DNA from 4 places in the Anaerobacillus sp. 63XJN7_4_ISO-PGPR-S23-413 genome. Region 4 is predicted to be linked to each of the others. Evidence: riboswitches for the same ligand, from Rfam matches in the RefSeq annotation. Region 4 holds a riboswitch; each other region holds the start of a gene.
What was found. A riboswitch is a leader RNA that binds a small molecule or an ion and turns the genes downstream of it on or off. The one in region 4 is predicted to bind S-adenosylmethionine.
Positions count from the first base shown of each region.

Region 1: another riboswitch for S-adenosylmethionine. It lies ahead of AC0VYO_RS14625 (YezD family protein); the one in region 4 lies ahead of AC0VYO_RS07205 (assimilatory sulfite reductase (NADPH) flavoprotein subunit).
Region 2: another riboswitch for S-adenosylmethionine. It lies ahead of AC0VYO_RS17535 (methionine ABC transporter ATP-binding protein); the one in region 4 lies ahead of AC0VYO_RS07205 (assimilatory sulfite reductase (NADPH) flavoprotein subunit).
Region 3: another riboswitch for S-adenosylmethionine. It lies ahead of AC0VYO_RS14570 (methionine biosynthesis PLP-dependent protein); the one in region 4 lies ahead of AC0VYO_RS07205 (assimilatory sulfite reductase (NADPH) flavoprotein subunit).

Region 1 is NZ_CM149688.1:2,758,118-2,762,865, forward strand. It holds gene sat (sulfate adenylyltransferase) at 1-971, opposite strand, end outside; gene AC0VYO_RS14615 (inorganic phosphate transporter) at 996-2,060, opposite strand; gene AC0VYO_RS14620 (phosphoadenylyl-sulfate reductase) at 2,066-2,788, opposite strand; gene AC0VYO_RS14625 (YezD family protein) at 2,900-3,043, opposite strand; SAM riboswitch class I at 3,140-3,245, opposite strand; gene AC0VYO_RS14630 (NfeD family protein) at 3,362-4,018, opposite strand; gene AC0VYO_RS14635 (DUF1002 domain-containing protein) at 4,088-4,748, opposite strand, start outside.
Region 2 is NZ_CM149688.1:3,345,524-3,350,271, forward strand. It holds gene AC0VYO_RS17525 (MetQ/NlpA family ABC transporter substrate-binding protein) at 1-354, opposite strand, end outside; gene AC0VYO_RS17530 (methionine ABC transporter permease) at 378-1,046, opposite strand; gene AC0VYO_RS17535 (methionine ABC transporter ATP-binding protein) at 1,039-2,061, opposite strand; SAM riboswitch class I at 2,241-2,350, opposite strand; gene ilvA (threonine ammonia-lyase) at 2,483-3,493, opposite strand; gene leuD (3-isopropylmalate dehydratase small subunit) at 3,490-4,080, opposite strand; gene leuC (3-isopropylmalate dehydratase large subunit) at 4,096-4,748, opposite strand, start outside.
Region 3 is NZ_CM149688.1:2,744,890-2,749,637, reverse strand. It holds gene metC (cystathionine beta-lyase) at 1-1,079, opposite strand, end outside; gene AC0VYO_RS14570 (methionine biosynthesis PLP-dependent protein) at 1,066-2,196, opposite strand; SAM riboswitch class I at 2,270-2,380, opposite strand; gene AC0VYO_RS14565 (DUF1189 domain-containing protein) at 2,466-3,275, opposite strand; gene AC0VYO_RS14560 (Na/Pi cotransporter family protein) at 3,513-4,748, shown strand, end outside.
Region 4 is NZ_CM149688.1:1,311,195-1,315,942, forward strand. It holds gene AC0VYO_RS07190 (MBL fold metallo-hydrolase) at 1-803, shown strand, start outside; gene AC0VYO_RS07195 (ABC transporter ATP-binding protein) at 850-1,668, shown strand; gene AC0VYO_RS07200 (hypothetical protein) at 1,724-2,101, shown strand; SAM riboswitch class I at 2,261-2,372, shown strand; gene AC0VYO_RS07205 (assimilatory sulfite reductase (NADPH) flavoprotein subunit) at 2,536-4,359, shown strand; gene cysI (assimilatory sulfite reductase (NADPH) hemoprotein subunit) at 4,384-4,748, shown strand, end outside.

The DNA.
Region 1 (4,748 bases), 1.4 Mb from region 4:
CACTTCTCGCAGTAGAAACTGTGTTCAAAAAAGAGTGGTGTAATTCCTAATTCCTCGCTTGTAAATTGACTAAAGATTCTCTGGGCATCATAAGTGCCATAGTAATCACCTACTCCGGCATGATCTCTCCCCACAATAAAATGTGTGCATCCAAAGTTTTTTCGAACAAGCGCATGAAAGATTGCCTCTCTTGGCCCTGCATAGCGCATAGCAGCAGGAAAGACACCAAGGTGCACACGATCTTCAGGGTAATAGTTCTTAAGTAGAACTTCATAACTTTCCATTCGAATTTCTGCTGGTATATCATCTGATTTGGTTTCACCTACAAGAGGATTCAAGAACAAGCCATCCACTGTTTCAAGTGCGGTCTTTTGAATATACTCGTGCGCTCGATGAACCGGATTTCTTGTTTGAAATCCTACAACTTTCTTCCAGCCCTGACGTTCAAAATACTCTCTTGTTTCAGATGGATCATAATGATAGCGGTCAAACTTGCCTTTTTCGGTTCTTTTAATAAGCGTAATTGGTCCACCAATGTAAACATCTGGTCTATCGTAAACTTTTTTCACTCCTGGATGTTCACTGTCCTCTGTTAAATACACGTGGCGCCCCTCCACTCCCTTATCAGGAGTATATTTGGATTCCACTTCTATTGTGCCGTACACAGTCCCATTATTAGTTAACTTCACTTTATCACCAATTGCGATCTCAGCAGCTCGTTCGTGCGTAACTGGCAACGTAATAGGAATGCTCCATGGCAACCCGCTTTCTAATTTGAGGTGATGAACGACTGACGTATACTCATTTTCATTAAGAAAACCAGTTAACGGACTATACGCTCCTGTTCCGATTAATTCCAGATCACTTAACGCAGTAGCGTCTAACTCAATTTCTTGAATAATCCCATCAATTTCAGTATTAGGTTTGTAACGGTTAATCAATGTTCCTCCATGCGCGTTAATTGTTGCCATCTTAATCCCTCCAAATTGAATTTATTATAAGCTTCCTTCGTCTTGTAATGTTCTCTTTTGAGAGCGAATCGATCGAATTAAACTTCCTGACCCAAGCGTCGCTAGAATAACGCTGCCAATTGCAATTAATGTATATAAATCACTTTCTAAAAAAAGTTTGATCATACTATAAGAAATAACTAAAGAAAAAACCGGTGAAACTGCCCAAACTTTAATCATTCGCGTAATGACATCTTTCTGCCAAAGCTGAAATCCATCTTTAGCAGTTCCGATACCAATGATCGATGAGGTGGTAATCTGGGTAAGCGGCACCGGAATCCCAAATAAGGAAGCTCCAATCACAAGTCCAGCGCTCGTACCTGATATAGCACAACCTTCACCAAGTGAAAATTTTGTGATGCGATAACCATTCGTTTCAATGACACGTTTACCAAAAACTAAAGCACCTAAAGCAACAAAAGCTCCCCCAAAAAATGCGCCGTGAGAAAGGGATAAAACTCCCGCTCCAACTAGCGGTCCAATCGCATTTGCGACGTTATTCATTCCCGCTGAAAAGGCTTCTAGAAAACCGGCTACAATTAAAAAAATGGTGAGTGGCTTTTGCCACTTTGAAGTAAGATTGATTCTTTGTTTTAAAAGACCAAAAATTTTCCCAACACTGAGAGCTGTCGCAAAAGCAATAACCGGTATAACGATCCACAACAACATAATGAACATCACATTCTGAAAGTACAAAGCACGGTAAGCAATACCAACTCCTACCACTGCGCCCACAGTAACTTCACTTGTTGATAATGGAATCCCCATCATATTTGCTAGAAAGAGCGCTGTTGTAGCTGAAATAAAAATAATCAAGATAACCTTTAGACTGAGTACGGAAGAAGGTATAATGCCACTCCCCATTGTTTTAATAACATTACCTCCACCTAATGTGGCACCACCAACAATCCCAATCGCACAAACACTCAGTGCTACGCTTCTTCTTTTAATCGCTCCAGCCCCGTAAGCCACTCCCATCGATGCCGCAGCTCCACTAGCCCCAATATTCATAGCAAAAAAGAGAGCCACTGTAATAACTAGGGTTGTCATGACCGTCACCGATTTGGTGCTGAATCAAAATGCAAGCCGCATTCCGTTTTTTCCTGATTTGCCCATCTCCCAGCTCTAGAATCACTACCTTCCAATACTCTTTCAGTGCATACCGCACATCCTATACTTGGGTACCCTTTATCATGAAGAGGATTGTATGGTAAATCCTTTTCGTACACGTACCTCCAAACATCTTTCCATGTCCAATGAATAAGTGGACAAACCTTAATCGACTGAAACTTATCATCTCTATTGAAATAATTTGTCTTTTGTCTGAGTGGCGACTGCTCTCTCCTTAAACCTGAGATCCATGCACTTACATGATCTAATTCTTCATGCAATGGTATGATTTTCCTCAAGTTGCAGCACTGTCCCGGGTCTCGCTCCCATAGAGCATCCCCTTTACTTAATGCCTGTTCTTCGACCGACTCCTTTGGTTGCTTTAACTTAATATTTAGAGATGGATATTTAGCTTTCACTTTATTAATTAGCTCATAAGTCTCATCAAAATGGAGACCTGTATCCAGAAAAACAATCTTCGCGTTCTGGTTTACCCGGGAAATCAAATCAATTAGAACGACACCCTCAACACCGAAACTACAAGCATATACAATATCATCTTGGTAAATTTGATACGCCCACTCCAGAACTTCAAGAGCCCCTTTCGTTTCTGATTCAACGTCGAATTCAGGTTCCTTACCCGACCAATTATTATAGAACCAATTCATTTCTAACCCTCCCAATTCCGATCAAGGAAATATATTTAAAAGTTTAAAAAAAGAGGCGGTTCTAACCTTTAGGGTTAGAACCGCCTCTAGTTTCTCTAGTCAGCGCCAATATTAAAGTCGTTCTTTTTCTTTTCTTTCAAGTTGAACAACTTTCCCATCTTGAACAACAAGCGTAATTGACCCAAATTTTAACGAACTTAGCATTCGTTCTATACGTACAGCAACGTCTGAAAAATTCTGGTCTTTCGTTCCCATCATGCAACCTCCCTTAGTCGTAATAATCATGAGGAGAAGCTTATAAATGAAAAAAGCCTTCCCAAATTGGAAAGACAGATCAGGTTACCTTAATTCACCTTATCTTCCAAAATGGACTCCATTTTGCTGGAAGTAGCACCTTGCCAATCAGGCAGGTTGCTGGACGTCAACGGGCCAGTCCCTCGGTCTCTCTTGATAAGTTATTTTCTAAATCTTAACTATTATCTAACAATATGTCAACCCTAGTTTAGAGATCGGGATAAAGGGATTAGAAAAGAATATGAAAAAAACCCCGAATCTATGACTCGGGGACCATTTTTAAATTGGATGACGTTTACTTTCTTCTTTTTTCTCTTCTATTAAGATACGCGTACCATCTACAGACGTAATAACTACTGCCGTATCCTTGTCGATCCAACTTCCAACAGAAATGGCGCTGTACTTTTTCTCATTGACTTGTATTGTTCCACTTGGTCGAAATGGAGTAATTGTCATAGCCGATTCTCCAACTAAATTCTTATACTCAGCGTTCATGGAATTATACCCCATTTCACTGCTTAACCGATCCTTTAACGTCATTTTCGTCCACATAGAACGTGCGGGGAAAACACGCAAAAACAGGAATGAAGCAGCCGTACCAATTAAAAAACCACTAGAAACGAGAAGGCCATAAAGGAAAGTCGGAGAAGGAATGGCTACGGCTGTAACCATCATAATTAATCCAATCAAACCAAATGTACCATCATTGAGTAATTTCCCATCAAGAATAACTAAGCCTAAACCAACAGCAAACACAAGTCCCATCCAGAGAATTGATGATAAAGAAGTAAGATGGAAACTAAAATAAAATGTGAGCAATAGTATTCCGATCAATCCAAAAATACCTTTTACACGGACAAGTAACTCAGCAAACAAGAATAGCACGCTAAGTAAAACGATAAGAAAGCCAACTGCTGGCAAAGATAGAATCTCCATCCTCGCTCCCTCCTTTTCCTTCTTCTCTTATACGTTCAAAAGGGAAGAAAGTTTCAGTCACTTGTCACCTTACGATTGAAATACCCCTTTTATTCCATCAATAATCGCAATAAAGAAATCAATGATTTTTTGAATAAATGACTGTGTCTCGTCTTTATTTAAAAACTCGTCCAGGTTTTCTCTCGCGTTCTGCAACTGACTCTTCATTTGATCCCAATCAATATCAAGATTTTTCATTCGATTAAACAGTGCAACAAGACCATCCAACTCATCTTGAGTCAATTCAATACCTGAATCGTTAGCAATTTGTTTAATAACTGTTCTTAAATCATCTTCCGTCTCAGGTGGGTTTGTAGCAATTTCATCCTTAATCTTAGTCATTAGCTCTGTTGCTTTATCTGCGCCAATACTATCGCTCAATTTTGCAGTAGTGACAAGCTCTTCATTTGCTACTTGTTTTTGCTCCTCAGGTATCACTTCATCTGTGCTTAACTCATAAGCTTTGATTAAACCAGTTAATGCAGCCGTACCTGAAACCTCCATTGGTGCTGTCACATAAACATCAGCATCTTTTACTCCAGCTGTTATTAAAGCATTTGCGTACATTTCATCTGTTACCCAATTAATATTTTTTGTGTCAACGCTTAAACCAGCATCTTTTTCACCAATGGTTATGGAAGAAGAAGATAAGGCGCGGGTACCGATTAGCGCTTTACTTATATAATTCCCA
Region 2 (4,748 bases), 2.0 Mb from region 4:
TGGCTCGATATGAATGCCTCCAGCATTCACGAAGTCATAATTATCGTTTTCTTCCATTTGCAAGTCCATATAAGGAATTGTTTGGAAATAGTTTGCATCTAATTCACCATTTGCAAGCGTCTTATTAGGTAGAATATAATCCTGGAATGTTTTAATTTCAAGCTCTATTCCTTTTTCCTCTAACATCGGCTTAGCTTCTTCAAGAATTTCAGCATGGGGGATGTTTGAGGCACCTACTACGATTTTCTTCGAATCTTCACTGTCACCAGAACCTTCGCTGCTTCCGCCATTATTCCCACACGCAGCAAGCACTGCAAGAGCAAGAACTACGATTAGCGATAAAAACTTTTTCATCATAATCTCTCCTTTTCTCCTCATTATCTTTTGTCTATTACTCGTGTTGCAATGTCTCCACAAACCTGAAGAATCGCAACAATTACTAATATCAATACTGTTGCAACAAGTGTCACATCAGGATTATTCCTTTGGAAACCTTCAAGATAAGCTAGGTTTCCGAGACCCCCTGCGCCTACAACACCAGCCATAGCGGTGTAGCTTACAAGAGCTATCGCCGTCACAGTAATCCCTGAAATAAGGGCTGGCATTGCTTCTGGTAGAAGCACTTTAAAAATAATCGAACCATTGGATGCTCCCATTGACTGAGAAGCTTCAATGACCCCTTTATCTACTTCACGTAAAGCAATTTCAACCATTCTCGCATAAAATGGCGCCGCTCCTGCAATAAGGGCTGGAAGGGCAGCATTAGCACCTAGCATCGTCCCTATAATGTAAACCGAAAGAGGGATCAGCAAGATAATCAAAATGATAAATGGTATGGAGCGAAATAAGTTCACGACTCCGGCAATAATACTATTCACAAATTTGTTTTCCCATATGTTCCCTCTACCTGTTAGAAACAACAATAAACCAAGGAGGATTCCGAGAATAAACGTTGCCAGAACCGAAATTGCCGTCATGTACGCTGTTTGTAGAGTGGCTTCCCACATAGATTCCCACCTGACGTTAGGAAATAACGATTCAGTCATTCGTAATCACCTCCGCTTTAACACCTTGGGCCTGCACATAATTCAAGGCCTTTTCTACCACAGCTGGTTCCCCTTTAAGGAACACAGAAAGTTTTCCATAAGGACCATCCTGTGTATGAGAAATCTTCCCTTGAATAATGTTGACTTCCACATCAAATTCACGAATCAACTCTGTCACAAGTGGTGAACCTGTTTTTCCTTTCACAAAAGTAAACTGAACAAGTTCTCCATCCTGACTCGTTGCCAGATGTGCAATCGATTCCTTCATTTCTTCAGGCTCGCTTAGCTGATTAACAAAGTCTTTCGTAATCTCTTCCTGCGGATGGTGGAAAACTTCAAGGACAGAACCATTCTCCACTACTCGTCCATTCTCCATAACGGCTACACGATGGCAAATTTTGCGTATGACGTGCATTTCATGCGTGATGAGGACAATCGTTAGGCCAAGTTTCTGATTAATTTCAGTCAGAAGTTCTAGAATGCTATCCGTCGTTTTAGGATCTAAAGCAGAAGTAGCTTCATCACAAAGCAAAACCTTTGGATTGTTAGCAAGTGCTCTCGCAATTCCCACTCGCTGCTTTTGTCCACCACTTAGCTGTGAAGGATAAGCTCCTTCCCTACCTTCGAGTCCAACAAGGTTAATTAATTCATCAACACGCTTCATTCTCTTTTCTTTCGGAACACCTGATATTTCAAGAGGAAAGGCGATGTTATCACGTACCGTTCTTGACCAGAGAATATTAAAATGCTGGAAAATCATACCGATTTCCTGTCTTGCTGCACGAAGATCTTTCCCATTAAGAGAAGATAGATTATTACCAGCCACTGTGACTGTCCCATCAGTAGGTCTCTCAAGAAGGTTAAGCATTCGAATTAGCGTACTTTTCCCAGCACCACTGTAGCCAATAACACCAAATATTTCGCCTTTTTTGACTTCAAGGTTAACATCCTTAACGGCTTCCACCTTCCCGGATTTCGAAAAGAAGGTCTTATTAATGCCTTTAAGCTCAATCACATGTCTCACATCCTTTATGCATTTGCATGATCAGCTACCTGAAAAAGGACTTCAGTCCCATGCCTTTGTTCTTTATTTCTGTGCACTTAGAAGCCTAATTCGCTTATCACTTTGTATAGTAAAGTAAAAAAATGCCCTTCTGCTTTGAGCAGAAAGGCATTTGATAAATCGATGTCTTCCTCTCATTTCTCAAAGCAGTCGCTTTGCAGGAATTGGCACCTTTTCAAACGAGTCGTTTGACGGTTGCCGGGCTTCATAGGGCCAGTCCCTCCACCTCTCTGAATAAGAGATATATAGTTGTAATTACTTTACTGTGGTTAAGTGCTAAATGAATTCTAGCATGGTACTTTATGAGTGTCAATTACTGAGCAAAAAGTCGGAATAATCTAAAATATATACTTTGAATCCCATTAGAAAACCATCAGCTTATTCGCCTGATGGTTTTCGCTCGTTGAGAAAGTTGTTTATAAAGGGATATTTTCGCAAGATCCGCATTCCCTCCACTAACAACAACACCAATTCTCTTACCTTCTAAACGATTTGACTTGCATAAGACAGCAGCTATCGATGCAGCACCCGCACCTTCTACAAGCGTTTTGTGTCTCTCAAGCATAAAGACAATCGCTGCAGCAATTTCTTCTTCTGACACGGTTAGCATATCATCAACAAGCTCTTCAATAATTGGAAAAGTTAATTTTCCAGCTTCTTTCACAGAAATACCGTCTGCAATCGATTTGACAGATTGAAGGACAAGAGGACCAGTACCTTTAAATCGATTCCATGTCGCAGATGCTTCAGAAGCCTGGACTCCGATGATTTTCACGTGAGGAAAGAACGACTTAATCGCCATCGCCATTCCAGCTAACAATCCTCCACCTCCAACAGGTACGAGAATCGTATCTAAGTCAGGACATTGTTGCATCATTTCGAGTGCAACCGTTCCCTGTCCTGCCATTACTTCAGGATCATCGAAAGCATGAACGAATGTGGCCCCTTTCTCAACACGCTCACGATCCGCTCCACTAAACGCTTCGTTATACGATTCTCCTTCAAGAACAACCTCTGCTCCATAAGATCGCGTCGCATCAATTTTGCTTGTCGGTGTATGGACGGGCATATAAATCTTAGCTTTAATTCCACGCTCTCTAGCAGAAAGCGCCACTCCCTGAGCATGGTTTCCAGCCGATGCAGCAACAATCCCTCGCGCTGCCTCAATATCCGTTAGCGACGCAACTTTGTTATAGGCACCTCGAAGTTTGAAGGAACCCGTTCGTTGAAGGTTTTCCATCTTCATGAAGACATCTTTATTTGTATAATCATTAAGCGTTGTCGACTGCTGAAGCGGGGTCCTGTGGACGGCTTCCAGCAAATTCTCCATTGCTTTTACGACATGAACGTTATATTTCTCCTGGTAATTCCCAACGTCATTCACTCTCCTACAAGTTGTTTTTCTTCATATAATTTAATTTTATCTTCGAGAGATAAAGTTCGAGACACTTCATCCCATCCATTTAACAGCATTTCTTTCCAATAAGGATCGATCTCGAACGACGCATTTAGTCCTTCTCCATCAATTACTTGCTGTTTACTTAGGTCTACGCTAAGTTCGTATCCATCCTTTGCTTTTTGAAAAAGCTCCGAGATCGTTTCTTGATCAAGAGCGATAGGAAGTATACCGTTTTTTACACAGTTGTTATAAAAGATATCAGCAAAGCTTGTCGCAATGACAATTCGAAACCCATAATCTAGAAGGGCCCATGGAGCATGTTCTCTTGATGAACCACACCCAAAGTTTTTACCCGACACTAGAATAGAAGCATGCTGGTATTGTTGTTCGTTCAAATTAAAATCTTCACGCGGTTGACCATCATCATCAAACCGCCAATTGTAAAAAAGAAACTGACCAAAGCCTTGCCGTTCAATTCTCTTTAAAAACTGCTTCGGAATAATTTGATCTGTATCTACGTTAACCTGCTCAAGGGGATAAACGATCCCTTTGTATTTATTAATCGGTTCCAGGACGTCTCACTCCTTTTACACTACAAGAGGTTTTATTTTTCTAGCGTCTGTAAATCGGCCTTCAATGGCAGCAGCTGCAGCCATAGCTGGGCTGACAAGATGTGTTCTAGCGCCATTCCCCTGACGCCCTTCAAAATTACGGTTAGATGTAGACGCGCAGCGCTCGCCTGGTGGAACAATGTCATCATTCATCGCAAGACACATGCTACATCCTGCTTCTCGCCACTCAAACCCAGCTTCTTTAAAGATCGTATCTAACCCTTCTGCTTCAGCTGCATCCTTCACTGATTTAGATCCAGGTACTACGAGAGCTGTCACACCTTCATGAACTTTTCGACCACGAACAATATCAGCAGCTGAGCGCAGATCACTTAATCGTGAATTCGTACACGATCCGATGAAAACATATTGAATATCTATATTCTGAATAGGCGTTCCCGGTTTAAGATCCATATAGGCAAGTGCTTGCTTAATTGCTTTTTGGTCACCTGGATCTGCATAATCCTCAGGGAAAGGAACGCGAGCATAAACAGAAGATCCCATTGAAGGGTTCGTCCCCCATGTTACTTGTGGCTCGATTTCGTCAGCTCCAATTTCGAGCACTTCATCATACGTTGCCCCTGGATCAGATGCGAGCTCTTTCCACTCAGCAACAGCTCGATCAAAAT
Region 3 (4,748 bases), 1.4 Mb from region 4:
AATCCATCTGTGATGCCTCGTTTTCTTCGTTCTATAGGAGGCATAGAAGCATGTGACATTCTAGCTGGATAGGAGAGAATTGATTCTACGGCACCAAGACTTACCGCGAAAACAGGAATTTGAACATGCTTTGTGAATAGACGCACGGCATTTTCATCAGGTAACCGAAAGGACAAAACTGCACCAGGACCAGCGGCTTGATAAATATGAGTGGAGTGACCAGGGTGATAAGAAAGCCCTGGATAAAAGACTTCTTCTACCATCTTTTCTTTAGTAAGAGCATGCGCAAGACGAAACGCAGATCTAGACGATTGATCTAGCCGACAATGCAATGTTTTTAAGCCACGGAGAACTAACCAGGAATCGTGAGCGCTTAAAATCGATCCAAACGAGTTTTGCAGGAATGCAAGCTGTTCCGCTAATTCCTCACTTTTTACGGCAGCAAGACCAGCGACGACATCGCTATGTCCTGAAATGAATTTCGTAGCACTATGCAATACGATATCGGCTCCGAAGTCTAACGGACGTTGTAGAGCAGGTGTCATAAAGGTGTTATCGACAAATGTTAAACAATTATTCGCTTTAGCTAATTTAACAACGGCTTGAATGTCAGTTACCTTCAGCAAAGGATTAGAAGGCGTTTCGATATAGATTACTTTAGTATTGGATTGAATACCTCTCGCCACTTCATTTAAATCTGTCATGTCTACAAAAGTATGTTTAATTCCAAATCTCCCGAGAACGTCATGAATCATGCGATACGTCCCACCGTAGACGTCTTCAGATATAAGAACGTGATCGTTTTGTGAAAGGAGCATAAACGAGGTGGCGATAGCGGCCATCCCAGAAGCAAACGCAAATCCCTTAACCCCACCTTCAAGATTGGCAATTGTTTCTTCAAGCGCTTCGCGAGTGGGGTTGCCTGAACGACTGTAATCGTATTTTCCAGGTTGGTCAAAATCCATCTGATGAAATGTAGAAGCCTGTTGGATAGGGACGCTAACAGCTCCCGTAGCTTTATCAAATTTGTGATCGTTATGAAGAAGTTTTGTTTGAAATGTATAATCAGTATTTGTCAATTTGAACAACCTCCTCTTCAAAAATGGACAATGCTTGATTCAGGTCCTGTATTAAGTCATCAATGTTTTCAATCCCAACAGAGAAACGTAGCAGTCGATTGCACACCCCTTTTTCAAGTCTGATGTCTTCTGGTATCTCAGCATGAGTTTGCGTTGAAGGATATGTGATAAAGCTTTCTACCCCTCCAAGACTTTCAGCAAATGTGACAAGTGTTAATTTTCTAAGAAAGAGATCTACCCATTCTTCGGACCGCAATCTGAAAGAAAGCATCCCACCTTTATCTGGATAAAAAACGTCTGTTATTGCTTCATGATTTGTTAAAAATTCAGTTACCTTTCTGGCATTCTCTTCATGCTGCTTCATTCTGAGTGGCAAGGTTTTCATGCCTCTCATTAATAACCAGGAATCAAAAGGAGAAAGCACAGCGCCTGCACCGTTTTGGTATTGTTGGATTTCAGCGCAAATATTCTCACCTTTTGCAACCACAAGCCCTGCGAGAATATCATTATGACCGCCTAAATACTTAGTGGCACTATGCACGACGATATCCGCCCCAAGCAGTAGTGGGTTTTGTAGAAGAGGGGTGAACAAAGTATTGTCTACAATAAATAATAGGTCCCTGTTTTCTGCTATCCGTGCAATTTTTTCAAGATCTGTTAATTTCATTAATGGATTAGATGGATTTTCAACAAAAATGGCTTTTGTACGGTGAGTTAGGAGTGATGAAAGTTGTTCATTTCTTTGTGTATCAAAATATGTGAAGGAGATACCATAATGTTTTTCAGCATGGGCAAATAATCGATAAGTCCCACCATACAAATCATCTGAGACGAGAATATGGTCGCCGCTTTTGAATATGGCAAGGATTGCTTGAATCGCAGCCATTCCGGAACTAAAAGCAAATCCCTGATCACCATGTTCGAGTTCTGATATAGCGGATTCTAAAATGGATCGTGTCGGGTTTTTGGTTCTTGAATAATCGAATCCGGTGGATTGACCGATGCCTTCATGGCTATACGATGTGGAGAAGTACACTGGAGGATTTACCGCACCGGTTTTAGTATCTGAATGATTACCTAATTGGACAAGTAGTGTTTCTAACTGTTTATTCGACATAATCAATCTCCTTTTCATTGAATAAGGGCAATAAAAAAAGCCCTCTATAAGAAGAAGACTTTGGTTGCTCTTCTTCTTATCTTCCAAGTTGAAATCAACTTGCTGGAGTTAGCACCTTACCAGAAAATATCTGGTGGTTGCTGAAGCTTCATAGGGCCAGTCCCTCTGCTTCTCTTGATAAGAATTGAAAATATATGGAATTTTATTGTGTCGCTTTTTTCATAATCTACATCACTTTAAAGTGAAAAGCAAGGGATTTGAGTAAATTATCAAAATTTTTCTTCTGTTGAATCATTTGCTCGCTCGTTCGTTACACGTTTTTTTGGTAACGGGATTTCTTTAATCGTAAGATAAAGTAGCATGATGGCCACAATCCAATAAAGTAGGAATCCTAAAGGGACTGCTGTTTTAATGAGTGCCATAATCGCAAAGAAGAGCGTTGGAATTGTTACTGAATAAACAGATAAGACCCAAAGTTGTTTATAAGAAGCTTTTCTTCCGGTAATACTTCTCAATAGTAGTCCAATTGTAGCTAGTACGGTAACTCCTATAAACTTAAGGCCGGTTTGAAACAAATAGATAACGAATATCAGTAACGGAATAAAGATAGGGAGCAGGTTGTCCAGATTATTACTTAGCTCATTAACATCTTGCTTCGTGAAAGTCATCGAACTAAAGTTACTGTAATTAAACTCCTGTCTAGCACCGCTATCTACAACGATTACACGATCTTTTAGGAATGCGATAACGGAATCATATTGATCAACATCATCAGGCTTTGTCTGGTCTGTCGCATCAAAAATAAAAGTATTTTCATCATTTTGTCGAATAAGCGGTTCAGACTGTTCACTTGTTAAAGATCCGTCCTCTAAAGTGAATTCTGGTAGATCTGACATATGTGTTTTGAGATCCTCATAAGCGTTTGTAAAGGATAGAGCCGTCATAATTCCTACTGGCACAGAAGAAAGGAACATAAGTAAAAACACGTACAATATTGGCTTGCCTAGCTTTTGAAAACGGAATCTGGCCATCATCTTAGGGGAAAATAAGCTGTAGTAAAGTTGTTTAAAAACGTTCAAATTAATAATCTCCTTTCTAAATGTGGAGCGTTTCTCCACCCAATCAGTTTATCTTATATAGAGAGAAGGGAACAGTATTCTTGGTGAAACTTTATTGAAATAAATTTGTTTTCAGCATAATATCTTTACAAATCTATATTAACTCTTTACAAAGGGGGGAGCGATGTAGATAATAGACAAGGGACTTTGTTGAGTATTGTCGAAAAAAATAAAACATAAGTGCAAGGGGTTGAAATGATGGAACTCAACGTTCAGGAGATGATCTTTCAGTTTGTGGGAGGTCTTGGTATTTTCCTGTTTGGACTAAAGTATATGGGAGACGGCCTTCAACGATCAGCAGGTGATCGATTAAGAGACATTCTCGATCGTTTTACGACTAACCCGTTTATGGGTGTGCTCGCTGGGGTCATTGTAACTATTCTCATACAAAGTAGTTCAGGAACAACGGTTTTAACAGTCGGTCTTGTTAACGCAGGATTTATGACTCTGAAGCAAGCAATTGGCGTTGTAATGGGTGCGAACATTGGTACAACTGTTACAGCATTTATTATTGGTTTTCCTATTAAAGATTACGCACTTCCAATTATAGCCATCGGTTCTTTGTTAATTTTCTTCTTTAAAAACAAGAAAATTAACTACGCTGGTCAAATCGTCTTCGGATTTGGTGCGTTGTTCTTTGGACTTGAATTAATGAGTACGGGAATGAAACCACTTCGTAGCCTTGAGGCTTTCCAAGAATTAACAGTAAGCATGAGCTCGAACCCACTGTTAGGCGTTGTGATCGGTACAGTATTTACTGTCATTGTACAAAGTTCCAGTGCGACAATTGGTGTATTGCAAGGTCTTTATTCACAGAACGCAATGGATATTCAAGCTGCATTACCAGTTCTGTTTGGAGATAATATCGGTACAACGATTACCGCAGTTCTTGCTTCTATCGGTGCATCCGTTGCCGCTAGACGTACAGCACTGACTCACGTTATTTTCAATTTAATTGGAACGGCGCTTTTCCTAATATTCTTATTCGCCTATACGCCGTTTATTGAATACTTAAGAGATGCATTAAACTTAACACCGGAAATGACGATTGCATTCGGACACGGGATCTTTAACATTACAAATACTGTTATCCAGTTCCCATTCATTGCCGGACTTGCCTATCTCGTTACAAAAATTATTCCTGGTGATGATGCAACGATTGAATATAAGCCAAAACACCTTGATCCAGTATTTATCGAACGCTCTCCATCTGTTGCATTAGGACAAGCTAAAGAAGAAGTGATTCGAATGAGCGGATTTGCTTATAAGGGTGTTAAAGAAGCATCAAATTATTTAACATCTAAGAGTCAGAAGAGCGCTGAAAAAACCGCTCAGTATGAAGAAGCTATTAACAACCTGGATAATAAAATTACAGATTACCTTATCCAATTATCAGCAACTTCTCTGTCTGGAGATGAGTCGACACGACACGGT
Region 4 (4,748 bases):
CCGAAACGGACCGACCGATTCTAGGAATGGTGATTGGAGATAGAAAGTCTCTGATGATCGATGCTGGGAATTCAGAGGACCATGCTCGTTATTTTCTAAAAGAACTATCGGAAAAAGGATTCAAGGAACCGGACATGGTCGCGCTCACTCATTGGCATTGGGATCATATCTTTGGACTATCGGCGCTTAGAGATGCTGTCTCCTTATCCTCGCATCAGACGAAAGAGGAAATTAGTAAGCTTATTCCATTAGGATGGTCTGATGATGAGTTGGATGAGCGGGTGAAAGAAGGCACTGAAATTGAATTTTGTGCAAATGCGATCAAGAAGGAATTTGTGGATTCTCGAGACATTACGATTACGCTACCAGATGTAACGTTTGGTGAGAAAATGGAGATTGATCTTGGTGGTGTCACGTGTATTCTTCAGCCTGTTGGGGGCGATCACGCGGCTGATTCGGTTGTGATTTATATGAAGGAAGAGAAAATCCTTTTTCTTGGAGACTGCTTTTATCCTGATATTTTTTCAGAAAAAGTCAACTACACTGTTAACATAACAAATCGACTGCTTGATCAGTTAGAAAGCTTTGAGGCAGAATGGTTCATCTTATCACACGGGGAGGCAATCTCTAAGGAGGATTTTAAGAACGAAGTGAACCTTTTACGTGCTGTTGCTTCTATTACTGAGGAGTGCAATGGTGATGTTACACGTATGCAAAAGTTGTATGAGCATAACGTTGGCAGAGACTCACGCGAAGAGGAGCTTGAAGTGATTCAAGAATTTGCTAACGGGTATACGATGTAAAAAGCGCTAGTTGGAATGACTTTCTTCAAAGAACGGAGTGGGGTGTATGGCAATCATTCATGTGGAAAATGCTTATTACACACGTGAGAAACAGATGATTTTATCCGATATTTCTTTTTCCGTAGAGAAAGGCCAGCATCAGGCCATTATCGGATTAAATGGATCAGGTAAAACGACACTACTTCAGTTAATTCACGGCTCTATCTGGCCACTGCTTCGCTATGATCCCGTCGTTGAAGTATTGGGGTATCGTCTTGGAAAAACTGATTTGAGTGAACTTAGAAAATCTATTGGCTGGGTGAGCAACGCTTTCACTGAGCGTATCTCTCCGATGCAGGAAGTGACAGATGTTGTGATTAGCGGGAAGTTTGCCTCAGCTGGACTTTATGAGCAGGTGACGGAACAGGAAGAATCGCAAGCGATGAAGATGATGCAGGAATGGGGGATTGCTCATTTACGCGGTAAACCTTTTCGAATTTGCTCTCAAGGTGAGAAGCAGAAAGTCCTGATAGCGAGAGCTTTGATGTCTTCGCCAAAGCTTCTTATTCTAGATGAACCGTGCAACGGACTTGATCTGTATTCACGCGAACAGTTATTAGCTCAGGTTGAACGCCTTGGAAAAGAGGAAGAGGGTCCAACCATATTGTATATCACTCATCATATTGAGGAGATTTGTCCCGTATTCACTCACGCTATGATTATGGAAAATGGTCGAATTGCAGTGAATGGCAAGAAGAAAGATGTGTTAACAGCTGAACATCTTAGTAAAAGTATGGGCGTCCCTTTAGAAGTGACGTGGAACAGAGAGCGACCTTGGGTTCAGGTGATTTCAAATGAGATGAAGCCAGCTTATCCATCTGCATAAGGACCGTGTATCTCAAAAATGGCCAAATTCGTTCATCGTCAAAAGGAGGTATGTATTGAAGGATTTTGCTTCGCTAACCCATAAAGAAATTGCGATTCGATATACGGTATTGACGCTGTTTCTATCGTCTACCATTTTTATAGTGGATTACGACCTTCCACTCTGGGCGTATGTCATATGCATGCTTCTATCGATATTTGGTATTGCGGTGAACTTGTTGAAATGGAAACGTGGGAAAAAAGTTAACGTCACATTTAAAGATCATGTCATTCGCTCCTGCGTTTTTTCTTTCATAGCTTTTCTCTTGTTGGTGCTGCCTTTTGACTACTCCAGTTGGTTGATGATTCTTATGATTCTATCTCTTGTCATGGCGAATACGATTGATTTCATGCGCATTCGGAATAGGATACAAGAGGGACAACGGCAGGGATAAAAGACCTGAATCATTTGGATTATTTTTCATGAAGATTGCTGGTGTTAGCAGCATTTAGTTAATTGAATGATGATAATTTTCTAATAATATATTGACTTTTATTCGATCACGAGATAACATTTGAACCAATCATTGTCATATACAATTTGATAGCAACATTTCTTATCAAGAGAGGTGGAGGGACTGGCCCTATGAAGCTTCGGCAACCGATGAGATGATCCTTCATCTCATACTGTGCCAAATCCAGCAGGTTTATCCTGAAAGATAAGAAGACTGGCTTCGTACTTACAAACCTTTCTTCTTATGTTTTGAGAAGAGAGGTTTTTTGTGTTGAATGGGTTAGGGGGAATGCAGACGAATTTATTTGCTATTAATTCCGAGTAAACTACTTTCATTACATTGAATTAAATTTGAGTATTGTGAGGTGGATTGTATTGCAGTTACAGGTTGTGAATAGCCCTTTTGACAAAGAACAATCGGAGCTTTTAAATCGTCTCTTACCAACATTAAATCAGACGCAGAAAATATGGCTGAGCGGATACCTTTCCGTACCAGGTAGCTCTGAAGCTGCGGCAGCTACTGAGACGGTTGCTCAAGGTGTTTCTGCTTCAGAAGCATTCTCTAAACAAGAAGCAAAAACACGTGAGCTTACGATTCTCTATGGCTCACATACTGGCAATTGTCAGTCACTAGCGGAATCTTTCTTTGAGCGATTGGAAAACGAGAAATACAACGTTACCCTTTCATCGCTTGATGATTTTAAGCCAAAGTCGCTTAAAAAAGTAGAAGATTTATTATTGATTACAAGCACCCACGGAGATGGCGATCCTCCTGATAATGCGTTAAGCTTCCATGACTTTGTTCAAAGTAAGAGAGCCCCTGAATTAGATGGTCTCAGATTCTCAGTCTTATCACTTGGTGATAGCTCCTATGAATTTTTCTGCCAAACCGGGAAAGATTTTGACAAGCGCTTTGAAGAATTAGGTGCAACAAGGCTCTATCCTCGTGTAGATTGTGATCTTGATTTCGAAGAGCCGGCAGAAGAGTGGTTCGAAGGCGTGACGGGAGTATTGAAAGAAGATCAGTCTACGAGAGAATCGACTTCTGAAACAAAACCTGATGAGTCGAATCAGACGTATTCCAGAACGAATCCATTCAAAGCCGAAATTCTTGAGAATGTTAATTTGAATGGACGTGGATCGAATAAAGAAACACGGCACATTGAGCTTGATCTTGAAGGATCGAACCTTGATTATGAGCCGGGTGATAGCCTTGGTATTTACCCGGAGAATGATACTGCTCTTGTCCGTCAGCTAATCGATGAACTGAACTGGAAGCGAGAAGAACAGGTTATGGTGAACAAAAAGGGTGACGTTCAGCCACTTGAAGAAGCTTTAACGAAAACATATGAGATTACGAGTCTCACAAAGCCATTGCTCAAGAAGATTGCAGAGCTGACATCAAGTTTTGAGCTTAAGCGCATGGTTGAAGCGGAAGGCGAAGAACTAAGAACATACCTTTACGGTAGAGATTTAATTGATTTGGTGAAGGACTACGGACCGTGGACCGTCTCGGCACAGGAGTTCGTAAACGTTCTGCGCAAAATTCCGGTTCGTCTTTATTCGATCGCAAGCAGTTCAAACGCAAATCCAGATGAAGTTCATCTCACAATTGGGGCACTAAGGTATGATGCACATGGTCGAGCTCGTACGGGCGTATGCTCTGGCCAATGCGCAGAGCGCTCACAAGCGGGGGATACACTCCCAATATTTGTGCAGCGAAATCAAAACTTTAGACTTCCGGATCATCCTGACACCCCTATCATTATGATAGGCGCAGGTACTGGCGTAGCGCCGTACCGGGCATTCTTACAAGAGCGAGAAGAAAGTGGCGCAAGTGGAGAAACGTGGCTATTCTTTGGTGAACAGCATTTTGTCACAGACTTTCTTTATCAAGTCGAATGGCAGAAGTGGTTGAAAGATGGGGTGCTTTCTCGTATGGACGTGGCGTTTTCTCGTGATTCAGAAGAGAAAGTGTATGTTCAGCACCGCATGCTCGAGCGAAGTAAAGAACTATACGAGTGGCTGCAAGAGGGTGCGCACGTCTACGTATGTGGAGATGAAAAGTATATGGCAAAAGACGTTCACGTGGCACTCGTTAACATCTTAGAGCAACAGGGGAATTTCAGTGAGTCAGAAGCAGAAGCTTATCTTGCAGATCTACGTAACGCGAAACGCTACCAGCGCGATGTGTACTAAGCGCATCAGGGAAGGAGATTGATCATGTCGAAAAAGACGGTAACAGAAGACGGCAAACCGAGTGAAATGGAGAAAATCAAAGACGAAAGTGATTACTTACGCGGATCGCTTGTGAAAAGCTTTGCGGATCCCATCACCGCTTCCATCCCAGACGCAGATACAAAACTATTAAAATTTCATGGGAGCTATATGCAAGATGATCGCGATATTCGTCAGGAGCGAAAACAGCAGAAGCTTGAACCAGCTTATCAGTTTATGGTTCGAGTGCGACTACCTGGTGGAGTAGCTAACCCAGAGCAATGGCTAGTAATGGATGATCTTGCGAATCAATACGGAAATGGGACGTTAAAGCTAACGACGCGCCAAACGTTCCAAATGCATGGGATCTT